Regions from separate parts of the Proteiniborus sp. MB09-C3 genome, predicted to be linked through region 3. Evidence: riboswitches for the same ligand, from Rfam matches in the RefSeq annotation. Region 3 holds a riboswitch; each other region holds the start of a gene.
The links. A riboswitch is a leader RNA that binds a small molecule or an ion and turns the genes downstream of it on or off. The one in region 3 is predicted to bind thiamine pyrophosphate.
Positions count from the first base shown of each region.

Region 1: linked by a shared signal. The riboswitch ahead of thiT (energy-coupled thiamine transporter ThiT) and the one ahead of thiD (bifunctional hydroxymethylpyrimidine kinase/phosphomethylpyrimidine kinase) in region 3 are both predicted to bind thiamine pyrophosphate.
Region 2: linked by a shared signal. The riboswitch ahead of thiW (energy coupling factor transporter S component ThiW) and the one ahead of thiD (bifunctional hydroxymethylpyrimidine kinase/phosphomethylpyrimidine kinase) in region 3 are both predicted to bind thiamine pyrophosphate.

Region 1 covers NZ_CP127161.1:2,400,759-2,404,022, forward strand. Annotated here, with positions in the region: gene rsgA (ribosome small subunit-dependent GTPase A) at 1-681, shown strand, start outside; gene rpe (ribulose-phosphate 3-epimerase) at 684-1,331, shown strand; TPP riboswitch at 1,377-1,479, shown strand; gene thiT (energy-coupled thiamine transporter ThiT) at 1,568-2,128, shown strand; gene QO263_RS11660 (thiamine diphosphokinase) at 2,142-2,768, shown strand; gene QO263_RS11665 (hypothetical protein) at 2,858-3,046, shown strand; gene rpmB (50S ribosomal protein L28) at 3,118-3,264, opposite strand, start outside.
Region 2 covers NZ_CP127161.1:297,533-300,796, reverse strand. Annotated here, with positions in the region: gene QO263_RS01420 (LysR family transcriptional regulator) at 1-37, shown strand, start outside; gene QO263_RS01415 (8-oxo-dGTP diphosphatase) at 246-701, opposite strand; TPP riboswitch at 1,087-1,197, shown strand; gene thiW (energy coupling factor transporter S component ThiW) at 1,296-1,784, shown strand; gene thiD (bifunctional hydroxymethylpyrimidine kinase/phosphomethylpyrimidine kinase) at 1,819-2,625, shown strand; gene cytX (putative hydroxymethylpyrimidine transporter CytX) at 2,618-3,264, shown strand, end outside.
Region 3 covers NZ_CP127161.1:1,605,271-1,608,534, forward strand. Annotated here, with positions in the region: gene QO263_RS07705 (VanZ family protein) at 1-337, shown strand, start outside; gene QO263_RS07710 (hypothetical protein) at 421-642, shown strand; TPP riboswitch at 794-894, shown strand; TPP riboswitch at 981-1,080, shown strand; TPP riboswitch at 1,168-1,267, shown strand; gene thiD (bifunctional hydroxymethylpyrimidine kinase/phosphomethylpyrimidine kinase) at 1,352-2,173, shown strand; gene cytX (putative hydroxymethylpyrimidine transporter CytX) at 2,170-3,264, shown strand, end outside.

The DNA.
Region 1 (3,264 bases), 800 kb from region 3:
GAACTAAAAAGACCTCCTGTTTCAAATGTAAATCAGGCTGTGATAGTCTTTGCTGTACAAAAACCAGATCCTAACCTATGGCTTTTAGATAGATTCTTGCTTCTAGCATCATATCAGAAACTAGATGTAATCATATGCATAAATAAATCTGATTTAGACCTAGATGGAAAAGCAGATGAGATTTATGATGTTTATAATAAGGCTGGTTATAGAATTATAAAGACTAGCTGTAAAACTAAGGAAGGCATTGAGGAAATAAGAAATTTGCTTAAAAAGAAAATTACAGTATTTGCAGGCCCATCTGGAGTAGGAAAATCTACGCTATTAAATAATATTCAGGCAAATTTAAAGCTACAGACTGGTGACATTAGTCAGAAAACTAGCAGAGGTAAGCATACAACAAGGCATGTAGAGCTTATTGAATTAGATTTAGGGGGATGGGTTTTAGATACCCCAGGCTTTAGTACTTTAGATATTGATTTTTTAGAAGAGGAGGAACTTGAGAACTTCTTTATTGAAATATCTGAAAAAAGTACCCTTTGTAGGTTTTCAGGATGCTGCCATAATAAGGAGCTTGGTTGTGCAGTAAAGGAAGCAGTTGATAATGGTGAAATAAGTAAATCTAGGTACGATAATTACCTAAGTATGCTACAGGAAATAAAGGAAATCAGGAGGTACTAGACATGATTAAAATAGCTCCTTCTATTTTATCAGCAGATTTTAGTAAATTAGAAGAACAAATCAAATTAGTTGAGGAGGGTGGAGCAGATTTTATTCACCTAGATGTAATGGACGGGCATTTCGTTCCTAATATCACATTTGGCGCACCTGTAATTAAAATGCTGAAAAAGGTTACCACTGTACCCTTTGATGTGCATTTGATGATAGAAAAACCAGACCAATATATTAAGGATTTCGTAGATGCAGGAGCAGATATTATTACTGTCCATCAAGAAGCATGTATTCACCTTCATAGGACAATACAGTATATAAAGAGCTTTGGAATAAAAGCAGGAGTTGCGTTAAACCCATCTACTTCTATTGAGACCATTAGATATATTATTGATGAAATAGATATGGTTCTGATTATGACTGTTAACCCTGGATTTGGGGGGCAATATTTTATAAATCAGATGAAGAATAAGATAATTGACTTAAGAAAGCTGATAAATAGTCGCAACCTCAATATTGATATACAAGTTGATGGTGGAATAAAGCTGGACAATATCAAGGAGGTAGAATCCTATGGAGCTAATATATTTGTAGCTGGTTCTGCCATATTTAATAGTGAAGATATTGTTTATGCTACTAGAATGTTTAAAAGTGTATAGCTTTACTTTCTTTAAAATACTTGATATAATGTAGACAAACAGGATAATCTACACTAGGGGAGCATTTATGCTGAGAGGAGGCAAATTAGCTTCGACCCTTAAACCTGATCTAGTTAATACTAGCGTAGGGAAGTGTTTGCAAAATATTTTTTTGTTGCATTTTATGCTATGAAAAATTAAATGGACACTAATCCCTCCCTAGTAAATATTTTTAAAACATAAAGGGAGGTTTTTTTATGGCTTCAATTGTCAAAAAAGAAAAAGTAAGGTTTTTAGCTGAAAGTGGTATCATGATAGCATTAGCTACAATATTAAGTATGATAAAGGTTTATAAGGCACCTTTTGGAGGCTCTGTAACAGCAGGAAGCATGATACCTATAATTCTTATTGGAATAAAGTGGGGTACATTGCCTGGGATATTGGTAGGTATAGTATATGGGATACTTCAAGCAGTTTTAGAACCCTATATTGTGCATCCAATCCAGTTCCTTTTAGACTATCCCATAGCTTTTGGGTTGTTAGGATTAAGCGGTTTTTACAGAAGCATAAAGAACATTCAACCTCGAAATAGGACCATGGAGTATGTCGGTGTTGTAATAGGAATATTTTTAGCCATATTTGGAAGGTTTATTTGCCATGTGTTAGCTGGAGTTGTATTTTTTTCAGAAAATGCCGGTGACATAAACTCATGGCTATATTCATTAGGATATAATGGAGGCTATCTATCTTTGGAACTAGCAATATCTATTGTAATTATTGTATTGCTATGGAAGCCTATTAGAAGAGAGATTAAATAAAGAGAGTGATTAAATGAAGGCTTTAATAATATCAAATGGAGATTTAAGCGATATCAGCTTAGCTAAGTATTTTGATGATGCAGATATAGTTATTTGTGCTGATGGTGGTGCAAGGCATTTGTTTAATGAAGACCTTGTTCCAGACACTATAATAGGTGATTTAGATTCATTGGATGAAGAGGCTCTGAATAGTTTTCAGAAATTGGGCGTAAACTTTGAGAAATATCCAACACATAAGGATAAATCAGATACTGAACTAGCAATAGAGTTTGCAATAGATAAAGGTGCTACGGACATTACTTTACTAGGTGCTACTGGCAGTCGTATGGATCATTCACTAGCAAATATATTGATTTTATATAGGCTAGTCAATCAAAATATTAATGCAGTTATTGTCGATAGTCACAATGAGATGTTTATAACAAAAAGTCTACTTAAGCTAGATAATAAAGATGGGCATTTTGTTTCGGTGATACCTTTAACTGATTCAAAGGTTACTCTTAAAGGATTCGAGTATGATACCAATTCTGTAGAATTTAATTTTGGTTCCACATTAGGCGTAAGCAATATAATAAAAGATGAAGAAGGGCTTATAGAAATAGAATCTGGAATATGCCTTGTTATAAGATCAAGGGATTAAATAAGAAAGTCAGCGATAGCTGGCTTTTTTGTAACGTTTTTTAGAAAAATTGAATACTATATAATAGTAGCCTTATGAGGGGTGTCTATATGGGAAGATATAGAAGATATAAATTTAAACGACATTTCATTGATGGCAGTATCAAAAAAATTATAGGTATAGGCTTATCCATATTAGGTGTTATTATAATAATACAAGTAATACCTATAAGAGCATGGATTTTTGCACTGGGATTGCTATTTATTTGCTTGGGCTGGTTTCTGTTTAAAATTTTTTAGAGATATAGAACATCCAACTAACTATATGTACAAAAAATCAGACAGGCTTCCATTACACTGGAAGCCATTTATTATAATGCTCTTTCAACATTACCTGATCTGATACATCTTGTGCATACGTAAATTCTTTTTGGAGTTCCATTAACCATAGCTCTTATTCTACGTACATTTGGAGACCAAGTTCTATTGCTCTTTTTATTTGAGAAAGTTACTAAGTG
Region 2 (3,264 bases), 1.3 Mb from region 3:
TGATACTTTCTTTTCTTTTTTTAGGAATAGAGCATAAGGAGGCAAGGGGACGTCAGACAGTGTGTAAACTGTCACCCTGACCGAAGTGAATGGGTCTCTAATAGCTTCAAATACAGATTCTTCACTGCATTTAGAATGACAAAAACGTATAGAATGTGAATTTTCACACAGCCTGACATTTCACTTGTCTTGCCCTTTCCTTTCATTTCCTTGTGATACTTAACACCCTTATATTTATTGAAAAACTAAAGTAGTTTTAATCCCCAAGTATTACTTTCTTTATAATAATAAGCTTCACTAAGCTTATCTTCTTCAAAAACTTTTACCATGTTTTCGAAATCATGTGCTAAAGTATACTTATTAAGCTCTTCACGCTGAATCCAAAAAACCTTGCCTTCATCAGAGTCTCGTAGTTCACCAGAAAACTTATTTGTTTTGAAAAACAGCACGACATAACGCTCATCATCTTCAGTCTGAAATTGCTTTATCCCACAAAGCTGTGGATGTTTAATCGTCAATCCTGTTTCTTCATAGACCTCACGTATAGCTGATTCTACAAATGACTCTCCATATTCAACATGTCCACCTGGAAAGCAGATACCTGGCCAGCTAGGGTCTATGCGATCTTGAACTAATATTCTATTTTCATCATCATATACCATGCATAGGGTTGTAAATATTGCTAATTCGCTTCTTTTCAATTCTTTGTCCTCCTAAATTCTATTGAGATAAATACCTCATACTTAAGCAAATAATTATTTAACGGAGATATTCATTTTTTCTCATAATACATGTAAAAAAACAGATATGTGGAGAAATCTTTTTATCACACTAGTTTATTATACAATAGCAAATATTACTTGAAAAGAAACTTAAATATTGAGCAGAAGATTAGGCGAGAACAGTAAGATGGTTACATTTTTTTGTCTTTTAAATATGGGCAGGGCGACTGAAAAGCAGTATTTGTTTTACAAGATTAGATTTCTTTTTAATAGATTTGATAAAAAACTAGAGGAAAGCTGTTAATTTTTCTATATTGAATAATTATAATACATGTGATAAGATTGTCTTGAAATTAAATATAAGATTAAGTACTAGGGGGGCTGGAGAGACCAGCTGAGATTAAGACTCGATAAAGTCTTTGACCCTTAACCTGATCTGGATAATGCCAGCGTAGGGAAGTTATATTTGTCATGCTATATATTTAAGCATAAATCCTTATTTTGGGATTTATGCTTTTTTTATTCATCTCAAACATCCTCTAGTACGTAGATTTTTTGAAGGGAGGGATGTTCATGTCAACTAAAAAGCTTACACTATGTGCTTTCCTTATAGCAATTGGAACATTAGCAGGTCACATATTTTATATTCCTGTAGGCGTTTCAAAGTGTTTTCCAATACAGCATACCATCAATATACTATCTGCTGTAATACTAGGGCCTTGGTATGCAGCTGCTAATGCATTTGCTACTTCTCTGCTTAGAAACATACTTGGAACAGGCTCTTTATTAGCTTTTCCAGGCAGTATGATAGGTGCATTTTTAGCTGGATTTCTGTATAGGAAGACTGGAAAGCATATAATGGCTTCCTTAGGAGAAGTATTAGGAACTGGAATTTTAGGCGGACTAGTTGCATATCCAGTTGCCAAGCTGATTATGGGTAAAGATGTAGCAGTATTTTTCTTTGTATTGCCATTTATGGTCAGTACTATTGGAGGCACCATAATTGGAAATGGACTACTAAAGATATTGGTTTCAAGTAAATTAATTAGCATAACAGATTGAGTTGTTAAAAAACAATAAATGGGAGTGTTTATATATGAAAAATGTATTGACTATAGCTGGTTCAGATAGCAGTGGTGGAGCTGGAATACAGGCAGATTTAAAAACTTTTTCTGCGCATGGTGTTTTTGGCATGAGTGTAATTACTGCTATTACAGCTCAAAATACACAAGGTGTTTTTGGAGTACAGGATATTTCTGTAGATATGATAGAAAAGCAGATTGATGCAATATTTGACGATATAGAAGTTCATGCTTTAAAGATAGGTATGGTTTCACAAATAGAAACTATAAAAGCAATATCAGGTAAGCTAAAGCAGTACTCTCCTAAAAATATAGTAGTAGATCCTGTTATGATATCAAAAAGTGGGTATGATTTGCTTGCACCGGAGGCAAAGGAAACTCTTATAAAAGAGCTTTTACCTTTAGCTACGATAGCTACACCAAATATTCCTGAGGCTCAGGTTATATCTGGGGTGACCATAAATAGCTTGGAGCAAATGGAAGCGGCGGCAATAAAGATACATTCGCTAGGAGTGAAGAATGTACTTATAAAGGGCGGTCATATGGAAGACGCTGCAACAGATGTATTGTATGATGGCAGCAAATTTATATATTTTAAATCAGAAAGAATAAATACTAAAAATACTCATGGTACTGGATGTACTTTATCATCAGCTATTGCTTCTAATCTTGCTAAAGGTCTTACAATAGAAGAGTCAGTTGCTAATGCTAAGGATTATATAACTACTGCAATAAAGCATTCTTTATCTCTAGGAAAGGGTGTTGGACCTACGAATCATTTTTATACACTATACAAAAAGGCGGGTGTAATAAGTGAGTAGCTCAGAAAACAATAATTTTTCTCTAATTAGTTTTTTTATGCTTTGGTTTGGTGCTTCAATATCTATAGCTGAGATTCTAACTGGCGGATTATTAGCGCCAATTGGATTTAAAAATGGATTAATTGCAATTCTAGCTGGACATCTGATTGGTACAACTATTCTAATATTAGGGGGGATAATAGGTGCAGAAGAAAAGCTTCCATCTATAATGTCTACTAGAATATCATTTGGATTATATGGTTCCTACCTATTTTCTATACTAAATGTATTGCAGCTTATAGGATGGACTGCGGTAATGATAATATCAGGTGCGAGATCAGTAAACCAGATAACCAAAATACTATGGTCATTTGACAATATGACTGTTTGGAGTCTAGTAATAGGCGGGCTTATATGCTTATGGATAGTAATAGGCAGTAAAGGGTGGAAAAAGCTTAATCTCTTTGCTGTATCCTTCTTATTTGTATTAACAGTAGTATTAAGTACTACTATATTTAAAAACAACGAATTATTTACTAAAATTCCTGCTGGGGATATAACATTTGGAACTGCAATGGAGCTAAGTGTAATCATGCCTCTTTCTTGGTTACCACTAATTGCCGACTATACAAGACATGCAAAGAAAAAGAAAGATGGGAT
Region 3 (3,264 bases):
CCGTGAGATTATCATGAATGTAGCGATTTTTATGCCACTTGGCATATATTCAGGTATTCTATTGAAAAAATGGACTGTTGGAAAAAAGATATTTTTATTTTTCTTAATTAGTTTGATATGTGAAATATTCCAATTTATTTTGGGTGTTGGAGCTTCGGATATTACGGATATTATTAACAATACTTTAGGTGGAATAATTGGTTTGGTAATCTATAAAGGGATTGAAAAAATATCGAAAAATAGTATTAAGGTACATAAATTTATAAATATAATTGGAACAATAGGAACGATATTAATGATTTCATTATTATCAGTACTAGTAATATATAACTTATAGGGGATTTATAAATAAAGGTTAAGTCCCAAGTTGTCGGATAGATAAATTGAAATTTGAAGTGGAGATTAATGGAGATTAGAGAAATGGTTAAAAATAAAATTATTATCAGGATAATTATCATTTTAATAGCTATTATTGGTGTAGGCTCATTTATTTCATATTCTAAGTTTGGTGTTGTTAATCCTTTTTCCACAGCAAAGGTGCTTTGTATAGATTTCAAAATAATGATACGGCTCAATATGTTTTGTTTTCAACTAATAAGTATTTTTCAAGATGGAGATGGCAAGAGTAAATTATTATTATGAGAATAGTCTGTATCATGAAAAACTCCAATTTATAGAAGGTGCCAGCATAGAACAAGGGCGGCGTAGCCGTTTATCTTGACACTTGCTTTTTATGGCACTCCTGCTAATATAACTTGACTACATTGCCACTAGGGTATATAATCAATGCAATTAATATTTGCGGGGGGACTACATTAGTAGTTGAGAAGGTAAAACCTGACCCTTTGAACCTGTTGGTTAATACCAACGTAGGGAAGCAATCACATACGAAATATGTATATGATTAGGGTGCTCCTCTGTGTAGGGGGTACCCTATTATTATTTAAGATAGAGTTATTGAGTATAAAAATGAATACAATTAATATTTGCGGGGGGACTACATAGTAGTTGAGAAGGTAAAACCTGACCCTTTGAACCTGTTGGTTAATACCAACGTAGGGAAGCAATCACATACGAAATATGTATATGATTAGGGTGCTTCTCTGTGTAGAGGGGTACCCTATTATTATTTAAGATAAAGTTATTGAGTATAAAAATGAATATGATTAATATTTGCGGGGGGACTACATAGTAGTTGAGAAGGTAAAACCTGACCCTTTGAACCTGTTGGCTAATACCAACGTAGGGAAGCAAATCACATACAAAGTTTGTATATGATTAGGGCGCTTCTCCGTATAGAAAAGTGCCCTAATTTATTATAAATACATAAATGAAAAAAGGAGGAGTTTTAATGAAAAAGGTACTTAGTATTGCTGGGTCAGATTGTAGTGGAGGTGCTGGAATACAAGCAGATTTAAAGACGTTTTCTGCCCATGGGGTGTTTGGAATGAGTGTAATTGTTTCAGTTGTAGCAGAAAACACAAGTCGTGTTATAGACATACAGGATATTACTCCAGATATGATTGAAAAACAGATTGATGCAGTATTTGAGGATATTGAAGTTGATGCTGTTAAAATCGGTATGTTGTCTACAGAACCTTGTATGGAAGCAGTAGCAAGAAAATTGAAACAATATAAACCAAATAATGTTGTAATTGATCCTGTTATGTATGCGAAAAATGGTTGCTCTCTCATGGATCCTAATTCCATAGAGACATTGATCAAGGTTGTACTACCTTATGCTGATTTACTTACGCCTAATATCCCAGAGGCTGAGAAGATATCGAATATTAAGATTAGCAATGCAGAAGATATGAAAACAGCGGCAAAACTTATTTATGATATGGGGTGCAAAAATGTTCTTGTCAAAGGGGGGCATGCTATTGGAGATGCACTGGATATTCTATATAGTGGTAAAGAGTTCTATTATTTTGAAACCCAACGAATCAATACTAAAAACACACATGGAACAGGCTGTACTTTCTCTTCGGCTATTGCTTCCAATCTTGCCCTTGGTATGACTATGCCTACTGCGGTAGACCATGCTAAGAAATATATTACAACAGCAATTGAGCATTCATTAAATATAGGTAAAGGTAATGGGCCAACACATCATTTCTATAATTTATATAAAAATGGTTTAAATATTAAGAAAGGTGAAGGGGATTTATGATGAAGGAAGAAAATCAAAGGGTATCTACATTTAGTCAAATATTATTATGGTTTGGCGCTGCAATATCAATTGCTGAAATTATAACAGGAGCTTTACTTGCTCCTTTGGGGTTAATTCAGGGTATTTGGGCAATTATTCTAGGGCATATAATCGGAGGAGCTATTCTTTTTCCTGCAGGACTGATTGGAGCAAAAAGTGGTCTTTCCTCTGCTGAATCTGTTCGTATTTCTTTTGGGAAATATGGGTCATTTGGATTTTCATGGATTAACATATTACAGCTTCTTGGTTGGACTGCAATTATGATTGTTAATGGAGCAAAAGCACTTGATGGAATTACAAATTATCTTTGGAATTACCAAAATGAAAAGTTATGGTGTATTGTTATTGGTTTACTTATTTGTATTTGGGTTGTAATCAGTAATAAAAGTCTATCAAAATTAAATACTGTGGTAATGTCAGTCTTATTTATATTTACGCTTATTCTTGGATTTACAATTTTTAAAAATACCGATACGGCAATTGCCACAGAAGAGACAATAAGTTTTGGTGCAGCAGTTGAAATAAATGTAGCTATGTCTCTTTCTTGGCTACCTCTTATTTCTGATTACACAAGGAAATTGGAGAAAAAAATTACAGGTACTTTGTGGAGTGTCATAAGCTACTTTATTGGCAGTACAGTAATGTTTGTGATTGGACTTGGTGCAGCAATATATGCTGGTACATCAGATATTACAAGTATACTAATGTCTGCGGGACTTGGCTTGATTGGTCTAGTAATTATTATATTATCTACGGTCACCACTACATTTCTTGATGTTTATTCAGCAGGAGTAAGTACAGCCAATTTTAGTAAAAAAGTGAATGAAAAGTTTGCTGCTGTTACTGCATGTGTCATAGGTACATTGCTTGCCATGTTTGTTTCTATGAGTCAATATGAGAACTTTTTATATCTTATTGGTTCTGTATTTGCACCTTTATTTGCTATCTTATTTGTAGATTGTTTTCTGCTTCATAAAACAGATATAAATACTAACCATTCTCACAATATGAGTAATATGATTTTATGGTTCATTGGATTTATCGTCTATCGT